3 regions of the Saccharopolyspora sp. NPDC002578 genome follow, and region 3 is predicted to be linked to each of the others. Evidence: riboswitches for the same ligand, from Rfam matches in the RefSeq annotation. Region 3 holds a riboswitch; each other region holds the start of a gene.
What was found. A riboswitch is a leader RNA that binds a small molecule or an ion and turns the genes downstream of it on or off. The one in region 3 is predicted to bind S-adenosylmethionine.
Positions count from the first base shown of each region.

Region 1: linked by a shared signal. The riboswitch ahead of ACWD38_RS21830 (ATP-binding cassette domain-containing protein) and the one ahead of ACWD38_RS03855 (aminotransferase class V-fold PLP-dependent enzyme) in region 3 are both predicted to bind S-adenosylmethionine.
Region 2: linked by a shared signal. The riboswitch ahead of thrC (threonine synthase) and the one ahead of ACWD38_RS03855 (aminotransferase class V-fold PLP-dependent enzyme) in region 3 are both predicted to bind S-adenosylmethionine.

Region 1 covers NZ_JBSFWJ010000051.1:1,254-6,688, reverse strand. Annotated here, with positions in the region: gene ACWD38_RS21840 (transglycosylase family protein) at 371-1,921, shown strand; gene rsmA (16S rRNA (adenine(1518)-N(6)/adenine(1519)-N(6))-dimethyltransferase RsmA) at 2,249-3,124, shown strand; SAM riboswitch class I at 3,326-3,417, shown strand; gene ACWD38_RS21830 (ATP-binding cassette domain-containing protein) at 3,690-4,712, shown strand; gene ACWD38_RS21825 (ABC transporter permease subunit) at 4,709-5,392, shown strand.
Region 2 covers NZ_JBSFWJ010000005.1:74,763-80,197, reverse strand. Annotated here, with positions in the region: gene ACWD38_RS04470 (TSUP family transporter) at 238-1,044, opposite strand; gene rpsT (30S ribosomal protein S20) at 1,273-1,533, shown strand; gene holA (DNA polymerase III subunit delta) at 1,670-2,653, opposite strand; SAM riboswitch class I at 2,760-2,887, shown strand; gene thrC (threonine synthase) at 2,900-4,168, shown strand; gene ACWD38_RS04450 (geranylgeranyl reductase family protein) at 4,367-5,435, shown strand, end outside.
Region 3 covers NZ_JBSFWJ010000004.1:111,989-117,423, reverse strand. Annotated here, with positions in the region: gene ACWD38_RS03865 (hypothetical protein) at 1-462, shown strand, start outside; gene ileS (isoleucine--tRNA ligase) at 865-4,068, shown strand; SAM riboswitch class IV at 4,196-4,310, shown strand; gene ACWD38_RS03855 (aminotransferase class V-fold PLP-dependent enzyme) at 4,349-5,435, shown strand, end outside.

The DNA of each region.
Region 1 (5,435 bases), on a different contig from region 3:
ACTGACGGTGCTCGGTTGCGCGGCATTTCGGCGTAACCCAGGCCACAGAGCAGGGTGGCCCCTTGGCGGGCCCGCTCGATCACGCTAGAGTCTCGGCCTCGTAACCGATGACAACGAAGTCACGGAAACGCCCGCTAGTCGCCGCCGGGTACGTCGGGGAAGTCGGTGCCACCGATCGGGCTGGGAACGAGACCAGCACGCATCAGGTATCGGCTGAAAAGGCGCTTGGCTACGGGAGTCGGATACGGAAACGAAGCACGAAGTCGCGTAGCGGCAGGTGAAGGAGTTCGTGGACAGGCATGTTCGGCGAACTCCCCATGATCACCCGCGCGCTGCGGGCGGCTTCTCGCTTTCGAGAGGTAGCGACCCTGTGAACGGACGAGGCATCCCCGGTGCCCACGGCAGTACTGCTTACAGCGATCGATCGCTGGGCGGTGCAGGCCAGGATCACGGCTATTGGGCCGAATCCTTCAACGCGTCAACGGACTGGTTCAGCCCGGTGAGCTCGGAGCAGCAGACCGCGGTCGGCCTGCTCGATCGCGAGAGCGACACCGAGATCACGGCGGAGCAGCCGTTCGCCCCCATCACCGGCCGGTACCCGGCCCAGGACCACCCGAGCTTCCCGCCCGGCGCGCTGGAGATCACGCCGGACGACGTGCTCGAGGCGCTCGGTCCGCAGGCCGACGAGATGCTCGCGACGGCCGACATCGACGTCGAGGAGCTCATCCGGCTCGTCAACGCCGAGACCGTGGTGATGCCGCCGCTGGTCCTGCCGGACGAGCCCGAGGGCGCGACCGCACCGTCCCCCGAGGTCGTCGAGGCGATCACCACGTGGAAGCAGCGCTTCCTCAAGGGCGCGGTCGCCGCGGTCATCCTCACCCTGACCGGCACCGGCGGCGCCGCGGCGGCGATGGACAAGTCCGTCACCGTCGAGGTCGACGGCAAGGAACGCCAGGTCAACACCTACGAGTCGACCGTCGGCGAAGTCCTCGAGGACGAGGGCATCAGCATCGGCGAGCACGACGCGCTGAGCCCCTCCCCGCAGTCCAAGGTCGGGCACAACGACACGATCACCCTCGACCGCGGGCGTCTGCTGAAGATGACCGTCGACGGTGAGCAGCGCGAGGAATGGGTCCGGTCGGTGACCGTCGGCCAGGCGCTGCGCCAGCTCGGCGTCGCCGACGACGGCGCCTGGGTCTCCTCGGCGCGCAGCATGGCCGTGCCCGAGCAGGGCATGGACCTCACGGTCAAGACCGCCAAGGACATCACCATCACCGATGGTGCCGGTGAGCCGCGGCAGCTGACCACCACCGCGGTGACCGTCGACGAGCTGGCCAAGGAGCAGAACCTCCAGCTCGGGCCGGAAGACCACATCACGCCCGGCGGCGACCAGAAGATCACCAGCGGCGCGCAGGTCCAGATCGTCCGCACCGGCAGCACCGTGGTGAACGTGACCATGCCGATCGAGCCACCGGTCAAGGAGATCGAGGACGACTCGATGCTCAAGGGCGAGGAGAAGGTCGAGGACCCGGGCGCGCCCGGCGAGAAGATCGTCTTCACTCGCGTGAGCACTCGCAACGGCGAGGAGACCGGCCGCGAAGCGGTGGGCGAGAAGGTCACCAAGGAAGCCAAGGAGAAGGTCGTCCGGGTCGGCACCAAGCAGCCGCCGAACGGCGCCGTCTGGGACAAGCTGGTCCAGTGCGAGGCCGGCGGCAACTGGGCGATCAACACCGGCAACGGCTACTACGGCGGCCTGCAGTTCGACAAGAGCACCTGGGACGCCTACGGCGGCGACCAGTACGCGGCCTACCCGCACCAGGCCAGCCGCGAGCAGCAGATCTCGGTCGCGACCAAGGTCCGCGACGCCCGCGGCGGCAGCTACGGCGCCTGGCCGGGCTGCTCCTCGAAGCTCGGCCTCTGATCCAAGAGACCCCCCCGATCGGCCACCGGCACCCCACCGGTGGCCGATCGTCTTTTAGCCCCAGGCAGCCGTGGGCGGCGAAGCCGTGCCGTGGGCTGCGAAGCAAGCCTGCCTTGCGGCCGAAGGCCGTGCCTGTATGTGCGAAGCACATAGCCCACGTCGAAAAGACGACCACCGGCGGGTTCTCAGGTGTCTTCTCGCGAGGACGGCTTTTTCCCTCGTGGCGGAGCCACTTGGGAAAAAGATCCCGCAGCGAGAAGACACCTGAGGTTCCGCTACCCGCCCCACTACGCAGCTCAAGCGGAAGCCCCGAGTAACTTCTCACCCGTGGAACAGCACGCGAATAGGGCGCGGTTGCTTGGGCCGGCCGATGTTCGCCGGCTGGCCGAGGAGCTGGGGATCCGCCCGACGAAACGACTCGGGCAGAACTTCGTGCACGACCCGAACACGGTCCGCCGCATCGTGGGCGCCGCCGAGCTCACCGCCGATGACGTGGTGCTGGAGGTCGGTCCGGGGCTGGGGTCGTTGACGCTGGCGCTGTTGCCCGCGGCGGCGGGCGTGGTCGCGGTGGAGATCGATCCGGTGCTGGCGGAGCGGTTGCCGCGTACCGCCGCCGAGTTCGCCCCGGACCACCAGGGCGAGTTGCGGGTGCTGGAGGCCGACGCGCTGCGCGTGCGCGGCGCGGACTTCGCGGAGCGTCCGCCGACGGCGCTGGTCGCGAACCTGCCGTACAACGTGGCGGTGCCGGTGGTGCTGCACCTGCTGGCCGAGCTGCCGTCGTTGCGCACCGGTCTGGTGATGGTGCAGTCGGAGGTCGCGGATCGGCTGGCGGCGAAACCCGGCAACCGGACTTACGGCGTGCCGAGCGCGAAGGCCGCGTGGTTCGCCGACGTGCGCCGCGCGGGGCCGGTGCCGCGCACCGTGTTCTGGCCGGTGCCGAACGTGGATTCCGGGCTGGTGTCGTTCACCCGGATCGATCCGCCGTCGGCGGCGCCGCGCGCGCAGGTGTTCGCGGCGATCGACGCCGCGTTCGCGCAGCGGCGCAAGACGCTGCGGGCGGCGCTGTCCGGCTGGGCCGGGTCGGCGGCGCGTGCGGAGCAGGTGCTGCGGGCTGCCGGGGTGGAGCCGACGACGCGGGGCGAGCAGCTCTCGGTGGCGGATTTCGCCCGGGTGGCCGATGCCGCCGCCCAGCTGGTGCGCTGAGTTCGCACCTGAACGCGCGGCGTTGCCCGAGCTTCGACCGAACGGGTCCAAAAGCGTTGCGATGCTCACATATGGTCACTGGAATAGTTGGGTTGATCAAGAATCCCTGCTCGTGAGGGGGATGTGATTTGTCAAACGATTCCACATGGTGACCGTCCGCAGCTTGCATTCGCCGACACCCCTGCGTTCTACTATGCGGGAAATCCATCCCGAGCGGCTGAGAGACCTGGCTCCACGACGCCGCAGCAACCACTCCACGAGTGAGCAGGTGCTAACGCCAGGGTCGATGGAGTTGTGGTGTCTGAAACTCTGCTCGAAGGCGAACGCGCGCCCCGGACCAGCCGTCGGCGTGCCCGCGGTGGTCGCGCCCGGACCGGATCCGGCCCGCACGGCCTCGCGCTGACCCAACGCCGAGTGATCGATCACGGACGCCGCACCACGACGGCCTGTCGCCGCGTCCGCTGACGACCGAAGTCGTCGCAGCCCCTTCCCCAGCCTTTCTGTTCCTCCTTCCCGGCCGATGCGGCATGCCCGCCGGTCCGGCGTGAGCTGATGCGGAGCGATCGTGATCACAGTCGAGAACCTCACCAAATCCTTCCGGCACGACCAGTCGAGTCGAGCCGACGTCGTCGCGCTCGACAACGTCTCGCTGGAGGTCCCCGCCGGTGCCGTGTGCGGCGTCGTCGGCCCCAGCGGAGCCGGCAAGTCCACCCTCGCCCGCTGCATCGCGCTGCTGGAGAAGCCCGACCGCGGCGCCATCCGCGTCGACGGCACCGACCTCGTGGCGCTCGAAGGCGCCGCGCTGCGTGCGGCGCGCCGCCACATCGGGGTCGTGCCGCAGGGGGATTCGCTGCTGCGCCAGCGCACCGCCGCGGGCAACGTGGCGCTGCCGCTGGAGGCGGCCGGGATGGCCGCGCCGCAGCGCCGCAGCCGCGTCGCCGAGCTGCTCGACCTCGTCGGGCTCACCGACAAGGCGCCGGTCTACCCGGACCGGCTCTCCGGCGGGCAGCGGCAGCGGATCGCGGTCGCCCGCGCCCTCGCGGCCAAGCCTTCGGTGCTGCTCGCCGACGAACCGACCTCCGCGCTGGACCCGAGCACCACGGACTCGGTGCTCACGGTGCTCGACCGCGCCCGCTCCGAACTCGGCGTCACGGTGCTCGTGGTCACCCACGACATGACCGTGGTGCGCCGCATCGCCGATGACGTCGCGGTCCTCGAAGACGGCCGCGTCGCCGAACACGGCAAGGTGCTCGACCTGGTCGCCGATCCCGGCAGCCGCGTCAGCACCAGCCTGCTGCCCGAGACCGACCAGGCGTCCGCCGTGCCCGGTGTGCGCCACGACGTGGTCGCCGAAGTGGTGCTCGTCGGCTTCGCCGCCGTCGGCGCGCTGCTGCCGGAGGCGTCGAGCCGCTTCGGGGTGGAGCTGTCCATCCTCGGCGGCGGCCTGACCCGGCTCGGCGACACGCCGGTCGCGAAGTTCCGCATCGGACTCACCGGTGAGCGCTCGGAGCAGGCGCTGAAATGGATGGTCGACCGCGACGCGCACGTGCGGCGCGCCCCGGTCAGCGTTGATGGAGTAGCTGCGTGAGTGATCCGACCCCTTGGGCGGAAGTCGTGGAGATGCTCGGTGAGGCCACCGGCGAAACGCTCTACATGGTGGTGGTGGCCACCGTGCTGGCAGTGCTCGGTGGCCTGCCGCTCGGCGTGTTCCTGCACTTGAGCTCGCCGGTCGGGCTGGACCCGCGGCCGACGCTGCACCGGATCCTCGGTGTGGTCGTCGACGTGGTCCGGTCCGTGCCGTTCGTGGTGCTGCTGGTGGTCCTCGCCTCCTTCACGCGGCTGCTGGTGGGCACTTCCATCGGCAGCACCGCGGTGATCGTGCCGCTGACCATCGGTGCGGTGCCGTTCTTCGCGCGGCTGACCCAGAACGCGTTGCGCGAAGTGAGCTTCACCGTCGTCGAAGCGGCTATCACCACCGGCTCCGGCCGGTGGCGGATCGTGTGGACGGTCCTGATCGGCGAGGCGCGCGCCGCGCTGGTCGGGGCCGTCGGCGTCACCGCGGTGGCGCTCATCGGCTACGCCGCGATGGCGGGCGCGATCGGTGGCGGCGGGTTGGGGACCACCGCCATCCAGGACGGCTACCAGGCCTACGACGAGCGGGTGCTCTACGGCTCGGTGGTGGTGCTCGCGGTGCTGGCCTTCGCGATGCAGCTGCTCACCGACTTCACGGCGAAGGCCGTGGACCGCCGTCGCACCGCGACCGGCTAGTCGCCACCGCACTTCAGTCGAATCGGCCGACGGCAGGGGTCCC
Region 2 (5,435 bases), on a different contig from region 3:
GGGCCTAGTCCAGACGGCGAACTCTCCAGCTTGCGCTCAGGACAGAGTCGCGCCCGCAACTTTCGCGAGCGTGTCGAACACGAACACAAAAATCGGCCGACTCATACAACCACACTCAGGGCCGGATCATTCCCGCGACCCGCCGGTGTTCTCGATCTCAACCCGCGCCTGTCGCGGCCCTTCGCAGCAGCGGTGACGTCTTGCCCCGCGGCCCGATCGGAACCGGCCTCCGGATGCTCAGATCCCGGACGCGAGCTTCCACCCGAGACTCGCCACCAAGGCCACCACGACGGCCAGGAAGACCTTGCGCACGAACACCGAACCGCGGCTGGACGCGATCGCCGCACCCAGCACGCTGCCGGTCGCGTTGCTCACCGCCATCGCCAGCGCCAGCCCCCACAGGATCTTGCCCGCGGCGACGAAGAACAGCAGCGCCCCGAGGTTCGTCGCCACGTTGACGATCTTCGCCGTCGCCGACGCCCCGACGAAGGCGAAACCGACGAGCCCGACGAGCAGGAAGACGAGGAACGAGCCGGTGCCCGGACCGGCGATGCCGTCGTAGAACCCGATCACCGCGCCGCCCGCCACCATCACCTGGGTCTGACGGGCCGGAGCGAATCGAGGAGCCTCCACCGAACCGAGGTCCGGCTTGCGCCACGTGTAGATCCCGACCGCGATCAGCGCCACCAGCACCACTCCGGTCAGCACCGCCTGCGGCAGCGCGGCGGCGAACATCGCGCCCCCCAAGGCGCCGACGAACGCGACCGCCGCCATCGGCAGCGCGCTGCGCCACGGCACCGAGGTCCGCTTCGCGTAGGTCCGGGCGGCGGCAGCGGTGCCCGCGACGGCGGCGAGCTTGTTCGTACCCAAGGAATAGATCAGGTCGCCACCCGGCACCAGCAGCAGCATCGCGGGCAGCTGGATCAGGCCGCCGCCACCGACGATGGCGTCCACCGCGCCGGCGAGGAACGCCGCGCAGCAGAGGAAGATCAACCCGGCCAGCGACAGTTCGGCGAAGCCGGGCCAGCCCAATGCGGTGAACACGACGGGTGACCCTATGCGGCGACCACCGGCGACGGCGCCGCGTGTGAGCGCCCTCGCAGCCAGGACCGCGGCGCCGGCGCCGGGTGCGGCGTTGCTAGGATTGCCGACCGTGCCGTGCGGCATTCCGCCAGGGAGGAAAGCTGCGCGCGCCGAGGTCCGCTCGACCCGGCACGGCAGCGCCGATTCAGCGCGGCACGACGAATCCGATCGAGGAAAGAGGCGCCCGCAGTGGCCAACATCAAGTCCCAGATGAAGCGGATCAAGACCAACGAGCGCAACCGCCTGCGCAACAAGTCGGTGAAGTCGTCGATCAAGACGGCCATCCGCAAGTTCCGCGAGGCCGCTGCCGCCGGCGACAAGGACAAGGCCCTCGAGCTGCAGCGCGCCGCCTCGCGCACGCTGGACAAGGCCGCCGGCAAGGGCGTCATCCACGCCAACCAGGCCGCCAACAAGAAGTCGGCGCTGGCCAAGGTCGCCAACGAGCTCTGAGCCGCGCGGCACCGGCCGGCTTCGCGCTCGACCGGTCGCAGGCTGACAACGGGGTCCGTTCCCTCCGGGGAACGGGCCCCGTTTCGTCGTGCGGGGCAACCACGAAGCGCCGCTGGACCCGCGTGGGCGGTACGCGTCAGTTCCGGGACGAGTGCAGGTCGACCAAGCGCAGCACGGTGCGCTCCAAGGCGTGATCGGCGTCGGCGGCCATGCCCTTGACGTCGGCGTTGAGCGCGGCGACGGCGCGCAGCGCCTCGGAGACCGTGGCGCTGCTCCAGCCCCGCGCCTGGCCCTGCGCCTTCTTCACCTTCCACGCGGGCATGCCCAGCTCGCCGGCGAGCCGGAACGGGTCCCCTCGGCCGTAAGCGGCGACCCGGCCGATGGTGCGGACCGAGTCGGCCAGGGCGTCGGCGATCAGCACGTGCGCCACGCCCAGCTGCAGCGCCCACCGCAACGCCTCCAGCGCCCCGGCCCGGTCCCCGGTCACGGCCTTCTCCGCCACGACGAAGCCGGTCACCTCAGCACGACCGCGGTGGTAGCGGCGCACCGCCGCATCGTCGATCTTGCCCCCGGTGTCGGCGACCAGCTGCGACGCGGAGGAGGACAGTTCGCGCAGGTCGAAGCCGACCGCCTCGATCAGGGCGCCCACCGCGGCGGCGTCGATGCGCCCGCCCGCGCGCCGCACCTCGTCCTTGACGAACGACTCGCGCTGCGAGCCCTTGGTGATCTTGTTGCACTCCGTGACCCGGGCGTTGAGCTTGCGCAGCGCGTTCGGCAGTTCCTTCGCGTTCTTGCCGCGGCCCCCGCCGTTGTGCACGATCACGAGCACCACGCCGTCCGCGGGCTGCCTGGCGTGGGACAAGATCGCTTCGGCGATCTCCTTGCCCGCGTCCTGCGCGGCCTCCAGCGCCACCACTCGGCCCTCCGCGAACAACGAGGGACTCAGCAGCTCGTCGAGCTCCGGCGGGGTGAGTTCACTCACCTTGATCCTGCGCAGCTCGGTTTCCGGGTCGGCCGCGCGGGCCGCCCCGACCGCCTCCCACAGGGCACGCTCCACCAGCAGTTCCTCGTCCCCGAGGATCAAATGCAGCGGGTCGCAGACCACCGACGGAGAACTCATAGGGGCATCGTCGCATGACCCTGCGACACCGCGGATCGTTCCCGTGCGCTGGACCGTGCTGGCCAGGACGCGGCGCCCTACCGTAACGTTGCCGCCACAACCGAATAGCTCATCCAGAGGGGCAGAGGGAACGGCCCGATGAAGCCCCGGCAACCATCTCGACCATTCGCGGCACTCGCGAGGCAGTCGAAGAAATTGGTGCCAACTCCGACCCGCCCGCGGGACAGATGAGGAAAGGACCTCGCGATGACTGCTGCCGCCCAAGCCCCGAACTCCACCGGTAAGACCTACGACCTGGGTCCCGCCGTCGAACTGGTGTCGAAGGAAGAGGGCCACCGCCAGCCCCTGGCACCCGAGTTCGTCTCGCTGGAGGACTTCTCGCCCCTCGAGGTCGCCTACGACTTCGGGCGCATCCGCCGCGAGGACATCGAGTCCGGCCCGCGGTCGATCTGGCGCTACAAGAAGCTGCTGCCGGTGCCGACGAACGTCGAGGAGTACCCGAACACCGAGCCCGGTTGTACGAGGCTGGTGCGTGCCGACAATCTCGCGAAGGCGCTCGGCGTCAAGCGGATCTGGATCAAGGACGACACCGGCAACCCGACCCACTCCTTCAAGGACCGGGTCGTCGCGGTCGCGCTGGCCGCCGCCCGCGAATTCGGTTTCAAGGTCCTCGCCTGCCCCTCGACCGGCAACCTCGCCAACGCCGTGGCCGCCGCCGCGGCCCGCGCGGGCTGGGACTCCGTGGTGCTCGTCCCCTCCAACCTGGAGCGGGCGAAGATCCTGATGAGCGCGGTCTACGAGGGCTCGCTGCTCGCGGTGGACGGCAACTACGACGACGTGAACCGGCTGGCGACCGAGCTCGCCGCCGAGCACGAGGACTGGGCGTTCGTCAACGTCAACGTGCGGCCGTACTACTCGGAGGGCTCCAAGACCCTCGGCTTCGAGGTCGCCGAGCAGCTCGGCTGGCGGCTGCCGGAGCAGATCGTCGTTCCCATCGCGTCCGGTTCGCAGCTGACCAAGGTCGACAAGGGCTTCCGCGAGCTCGGGCAGACCGGTCTGGTCGAGCAGAGCCCGTACCGGATCTTCGGTGCGCAGGCCACCGGGTGCTCCCCGGTCGCCACCGCCTTCAAGAGCGACCACGACGTGGTGCAGCCGGTGCGCCCGGACACCATCGCGCGCTCGCTGGCCATCGGGGCTCCCGCGGACGGGCCCTACGTGCTCGACGCGGTCCGCCGCACCGGTGGGGCCATCGAGGACGTCACCGATGAGGAGGTCGTGGCAGGCATCCGGCTGCTGGCCCGGACCGAAGGCATCTTCGCCGAGACCGCCGGTGGCGTCACCGTGGCGACCGCGAAGAAGCTCATCGAGGCGGGCAAGATCGACCCGGACCAGGAGACGGTGCTGCTGATCACCGGCGACGGGCTCAAGACCCTGGACGCCGTGCAGGACCAGGTCGGGCCGAAGGCCACGGTCGCCCCCAGCACCGACGCCGTGAACGAGGCGCTGGGCCTCTGATCGTCCCCCGTGGGCCGCGGTGCGCCGCGGCCCACGGTGCTGGGACGGCTCCGGTCACCGTTCACCAGCCGAATTTCTCCTCAGCGAATTCCACAATTGCGAGTTGGAACATTTCGCCGATGACCGGAAATGACACGACCCGGTTCGAGCAATTCGACAAAGCACCACCCTTCCGCGAAGCGTGCGACACTGCGCCGCATGACGCAGGAATCCTTCGATATCGTCGTCGTCGGCGCCGGTCCGGCCGGATCCGTCGCAGCATATTCCGCAGCGCGGCGAGGCCTGCGCGTCGCGTTGGTGGACCGGGCCATCTTTCCCCGGGATAAGACGTGCGGGGACGGGGTCGGCCCTGGCGCGGTCGAAGTCATTCACCGCCTCGGCCTCGGGAACGTGTTCGCCGACCGCACGCCGATCAACGATGTCACGATCTTCGGACCGGTCGGCGAGCAGCTGCACAGCGCAATCTCCCGCGACGACGGGCGTGTGGCCCACGGCCACGTCATCTCCCGGCTGGAGCTGGACGATCGGCTGGTGCGCGCGGCCATGCGAGCCGGAGCCGCGGACTTCACGGGCATGCGTTACCTGTCCATGGTCGACGGCCCGAGCACGCGGGAAGTCCGGCTGCGAGCCGCCGACGGGACATTACGTTCGATCAACGCTCGATTGGTGGTGGGCTCCGACGGGGCACACTCGGCGATCCGGAAAGAACTGTCCTCGGAAACCGATTCGGCCAGAGCCAAGAAACATCGAGGCCTGGCGAGCCGCGCGTACGCCGAGAGTGGAGATTTTCAACCCGGCGGCAAAATCGGGCCACGACTGCTGTTCGATTTCCGCGCGGACTTGCTACCGCACTACGCTTGGCTGTTCCCGCTCACCAACGGCCTGGTCAACATCGGTATCGTCGGCTCGCTCAAGAGCATGCAAGACCGCGACGACGACATCAAGGCGCTCACGTCGACGTTCGCCGACAGCGTGCGGGCGCGTGGGATCGAACTCGGCGAGCTCCATGATCAACGCGCCTACCACCTCCCGCACGTCGGCGGCCTGGCGAAGATGGCGCATCCTCGAGCGGTTCTGATCGGCGACGCCGCGTCGATGATCAACCCGGTGAGCGGCGAAGGCATCGCCTATGCGGTCTCCGCGGCCGAACGCCTCGTCGAGGCCCTACCGCCGAGCCTCGACGACGGAGCCGCGCTTGCTGCGGCGCTGACCGGCTTCGAGGCGGACTTCCGCCGACGCTACCGGGCCCACTTCGTCTCCTCCCTCG
Region 3 (5,435 bases):
ATCCTGGTCCTGGCGGCCGGTGGCGTGCTGGTGACGTCGGTGCTGATCGACCAGCCCGAATGGGCGTGGTTGTCGGTGCTGCTCAGCGTGCTGGCCGCGGCGTTGCTCGTGGTGCAGCGGATTCGGCGGCGACGGGAAGCGAGCTCGTCGTCGCCGGAGCCCGCGACCGAGAGCGAGGCGGGGCAGGACTCGACGGCGCAGGCCGACGACGACACCGCCGAGCACGACGAGCCGGACGAGGAGGACACCGACGCGGCGGACGCGCTGCTGGTGTCCGAATCCGACGACGAGGTCGTGGTGGTCGACGAACGCCCCCGCTACCACCTGTCGAGCTGTCAGTGGCTCGGCGACCTGGAAGTGCAGGGCTTGCCGGTGCGTGAAGCCAGGGAACTGGGCTTCACCGCGTGCGCCCGATGCACCCCGGACGCGGTGCTGGCGGGTCAGGCGCGCGCCGCGCGCTGAGATCGGCCCGAACGTCGAGCAGCTGCCCAGGGCCCTGGGCGCCTGATCTCGAACCGAGGGCCGTTACCGGTGGTCGCGGAAAACAGGTGGCATCGGATGGTTATGCTGAATGCGGGCTGGTCGCCGGGGAGCGACCGGCCCGCATTCGGCGTTGATCCGGCCATCACCGGGGAGCTTCCGGAAGAACGGGTGCACCGCGCCTCGCGGCCGCCCCAGTAGAACCGGACGGGTTCGGCCCGTCACAGCCGGCAACGAGTGGCCGCCGCGACCAGCGGCGGCAAGCGGGGTGGTACCGCGGGACGCGGGCGGCCGGTCGGTCGCGCGCCGTGTCGTCCCCGTGTGGGCATCGAGTCAGATGTCCGTGCGGCTGATGACGACACACCGGCGAGGAGTACACCCGCGATGGCTTATCCGAAGGTCCGCTTCGGCGGCACGTCCGCCGAGGGCACTGCCCAGGAGCGCCCGGATCAGGAGCGCCCGGCCCCAGAACGTGGCGTCGCCGCGCAACCGTCGTTCCCGCAGGTCGAGCGGGAAGTGCTGGACTTCTGGTCCCAGGACGGGACGTTCCAGGAGAGCGTGCGGTCGCGGGAAGCCGGGACGCACGGCTCCAACGAATTCGTCTTCTACGACGGCCCGCCCTTCGCCAACGGCCTGCCGCACTACGGGCACCTGCTCACCGGGTACGTGAAGGACGCGGTGCCGCGCTACCAGACGATGCGCGGCCGCCGGGTGGAGCGCCGGTTCGGCTGGGACTGCCACGGGCTGCCCGCCGAGGTCGAAGCCGAGAAGCAGCTCGGCATCACGTCCAAGTCCGAGATCGAGACGATGGGCGTCGCCGAGTTCAACGACGCCTGCCGCGCCTCCGTGCTGCGCTACACCGGCGAGTGGGAGGACTACGTCACCCGCCAGGCGCGCTGGGTGGACTTCGACAACGACTACAAGACGCTCGACCTCGACTACATGGAAAGCGTCATGTGGGCGTTCAAGACCCTGTGGGACAAGGGTCTGATCTACGAGGGCTTCCGGGTGCTCTGGTACTGCTGGCGCTGCGAGACGCCGCTGTCGAACACCGAGACGCGGATGGACGACACCTACCGGCAGCGCCAGGACCCCGCGGTGACCGTGGGCCTGCGCCTCGCCGCGCCGGGCAAGGCGTTCGACGATGCGCTGGCGCTGGTGTGGACGACGACCCCGTGGACGCTGCCGTCGAACCTGGCGGCCGCCGTGCACCCGGACGTGGACTACGTGCTGGTCGAGCCGGGGCAGGGCGCCGAGCGCTACGTGCTCGCCGAGGCCCGGCTGGGCGCGTACGCGCGGGAACTGGGCGAGGACGTGGCGGACCGGGTGGTCGCCCGGTTCACCGGCACCGAGCTGCTGGGCACGACCTACCGGCCGCCGTTCGACTTCTTCGCGGGGCACACCAACGCCCACCAGGTGCTGGCGGCGGACTACGTCACCACCGAGGACGGCACCGGCATCGTGCACATCGCGCCCGCCTTCGGTGAGGACGACAAGCTCGTCACCGACGCGCACGGCATCGAGCCGGTCGTCCCGGTCGACGCGCACGGCAAGTTCACCTCCGAAGTGGCGCCCTACGAGGGCCTGCAGGTGTTCGAGGCGAACAAGCCGATCATCCGGGACCTCAAGGAAGCCGGACTGCTGCTGCGGCACGAGACTTACGACCACCCCTACCCGCACTGCTGGCGCTGCGACAACGCGCTGATCCAGCGCGCCGTGTCCTCCTGGTTCGTGGGCGTGACCCAGTTCCGGGACCGCATGGTCGAGCTCAACCAGCAGATCAACTGGGTTCCCTCGCACATCCAGGACGGCCAGTTCGGCAAGTGGTTGTCCAACGCGAGGGACTGGAACATCTCGCGGAACCGGTACTGGGGCTCGCCGCTTCCCGTGTGGGTCTCCGACGACCCGGCGTTCCCGCGCACCGACGTGTACGGCTCGCTGGACGAGCTGGAGCGCGACTTCGGGGTGCGGCCGGCGGACCTGCACCGGCCGAACATCGACGAGCTGACCCGGCCGAACCCGGACGACCCGTCGGGCGCGTCCACGATGCGCCGGGTGCCGGAGGTGCTGGACTGCTGGTTCGAATCCGGTGCGATGCCGTTCGCCCAGGTGCACTACCCGTTCGAGAACGCCGAGTGGTTCGAGCACCACTACCCGGGCGACTTCATCGTCGAGTACAACGGGCAGACCCGCGGCTGGTTCTACACGTTGCACGTGCTGGCCACGGCGTTGTTCGACCGCCCGGCGTTCTCCAACGTGGCCGCGCACGGCATCGTGCTCGGCGACGACGGCATGAAGATGTCGAAGTCGAAGCGCAACTACCCGGACGTTAACGAGGTGTTCGACCGGGACGGCTCCGACGCGATGCGCTGGTTCCTGATGTCCAGCCCGATCCTGCGCGGCGGTGACCTGGTGGTCACCGAACGCGGCATCCGGGACGCGGTGCGCCAAGCGGTGCTGCCGCTGTGGAACTCGTGGTACTTCCTGGCGCTGTACGCGAACGCCGAAGGCGTCGAGGGCAGGCACCGCACGGACAGCACGCACGTGCTGGACCGCTACGTGCTGGCCAAGACCCACGAGCTCGTCGGCGACGTGCAGGCCGCGATGGACGCCTTCGACCTGGCGGGTGCCTGCGGCAGCGTCCGGGACTTCCTGGAGGTGCTGACGAACTGGTACGTGCGGCGCTCCCGCGACCGGTTCTGGGCGGGTGACGCCGACGCGGTGGACACGCTGCACACCGTGCTCGAAGTGGTCAGCCGGGTCGTGGCGCCGCTGCTGCCGCTGACCGCGGAAGCCGTGTGGCGCGGGCTCACCGGCGGCCGGTCGGTGCACCTCGCGGACTGGCCGCTGGTCGACGAACTGCCCGCCGACCCGGCGCTGGTCTCGGCGATGGATCGGGTGCGGCAGGTGTGCTCGTCGGCGCTGGCGCTGCGCAAGGCGAACACGCTGCGGGTGCGGCTGCCGCTGGCGAAGCTCGTCGTGGCGGTGCCGGAGGCGGAGTCGCTGCGGCCGTTCGCCGACCTCGTGCGCGACGAGGTCAACGTCAAGGAGGTCGAGCTGACCACCGACGTGGCCGCGCACGGCCGGTTCGAGATCGCGGTGAACGCCCGCGCCGCCGGGCCTCGCCTCGGCAAGGACGTCCAGCGCGTGATCAAGGCGGTGAAGTCCGGGAACTGGACCCGCACCCCGGCGGGCGCGCTGGTGGCCGACGGGACGGAGCTGCAGGACGGCGAGTTCACCGAACGCCTGGTGTCCACCGACGACGGGGCCGCGGCGGCGCTGCCGGGCGGCAGCGGGCTGGTCGTGCTGGACTGCGCGGTCACCCCGGATTTGGCGGCCGAAGGCGTCGCGCGCGACGTGGTCCGCGTCGTGCAGCAGGCGCGCCGGGACGCCGGCTTCGAGGTCTCCGACCGGATCCGCGTCGCCGTCTCCGCCCCGGCGGAGGTGCTGGCGGCCGTCGACGCGCACCGGGAGTTCATCGCCGCGGAGACGCTGGCGGACGCCGTCGAAGCCGGTGCGGCCGACGGCGGCTTCGCGGGCAGCGTCGGTGACGGCGTCGCCGTCTCGGTCGGCGTCGAACGGGTCTGAGCGAAACGGTTCCGGGCGGGTTCCCCTCCGACAAAGGGGAGCCCGTCCGGATCGGGCGTGGCGCGGATCCCACTTCGCGCAGGACGGTTGCGCGTCGCACGACCGATCCTTAGAGTTTCGCGTCGAAGGTCATGAGTGCCAGCGGGAAACCCCGGTTTGCTGGCCGGCAACCCTCCTACCGCGGTGGGGTGCCCCGGGTGAGGACCTGGCCGATCGCGCAGGGCGATCGGCAAGCGCGGGCCCCGAATGCTCCGGGCCCGGTGAGGCCCCAGGAGGCATCGTGTCGTCAGCCGTCCGCTCCAGCCGTGACGAGACCGCCGGAATCCCGATCTGGTCCATCGTGGACTCGGTTCCGACCGTTCCCGCCGTCGTCGGCGCCCAGCTGCGGGTCCCGCTCGTCACCGGCGGATCCATCGAATACGCCAACCTGGACCACGGTGCCAGCGCGCCCTGCCTGACCGCGGTGCGCGACGCCGTGAACGAACTGCTGCCCTGGTACGCCAGCGTGCACCGCGGCGCCGGGTTCGCCTCGCAGGTCTGCACGCGGGTCTACGAGGGGGCGCGGGACGTGCTGCGCCGGTTCGTCGGCGCCCGCCGCACCGACTCGGTGATCTTCACCCGGAACACCACCGACTCGCTGAACCTGCTGGCGACGGCGCTGCCCGCCGACACCTCCGTCGTCGTCTTCGACACCGAGCACCACGCCGCGCTGCTGCCGTGGGCAGGGGACCGGGTGCGCACGCTCGGCATCCCCGCCGACCCGCAGGACGCGGTGCGGCTGCTCGACGCCGCGCTCGCCGACTGCGCCGACGGGCCGAAGCTCGCCGTGCTCACCGGTGCCTCCAACGTGACCGGCGAGGTGTGGCCGGTCGCCGAGCTCGCGCGGGTCGCCCGGCGGCACGGGGCGCGGACCGTCCTCGACGCCGCCCAGCTCGCCCCGCACCGCCCGGTGCGGATCGCGGAACTCGGCGTGGACCACGTGGTGCTGTCCGGGCACAAGCTGTACGCGCCGTTCGGCGCGGGCGCGCTCATCGGCCGGGACGACTGGCTGGACGCCGCCGAGCCCTACCTGGCGGGCGGCGGCGCGACCCGCTCGGTGCCGGACACCGGGGAGATCGACTGGAACACCGGTCCCGAACGGCACGAGGCGGGCTCGCCGAACACCGTGGGCGTGCACGCGCTCGCCACGGCGTGCGCCGCGCTCGCCGACCACGCGGACGCGATCACCGGGCACGAGGAACTGCTGCTGCAGCGCCTGCGCCGCGGACTTCGCGGCGTGCCGGGGCTGCGCGAGCTGAGCCTGTTCGGCGCCGAGCACGACCGGGTCGGCGTGGTCGGCTTCATCGTCGACGGTCACGACCCCGGCC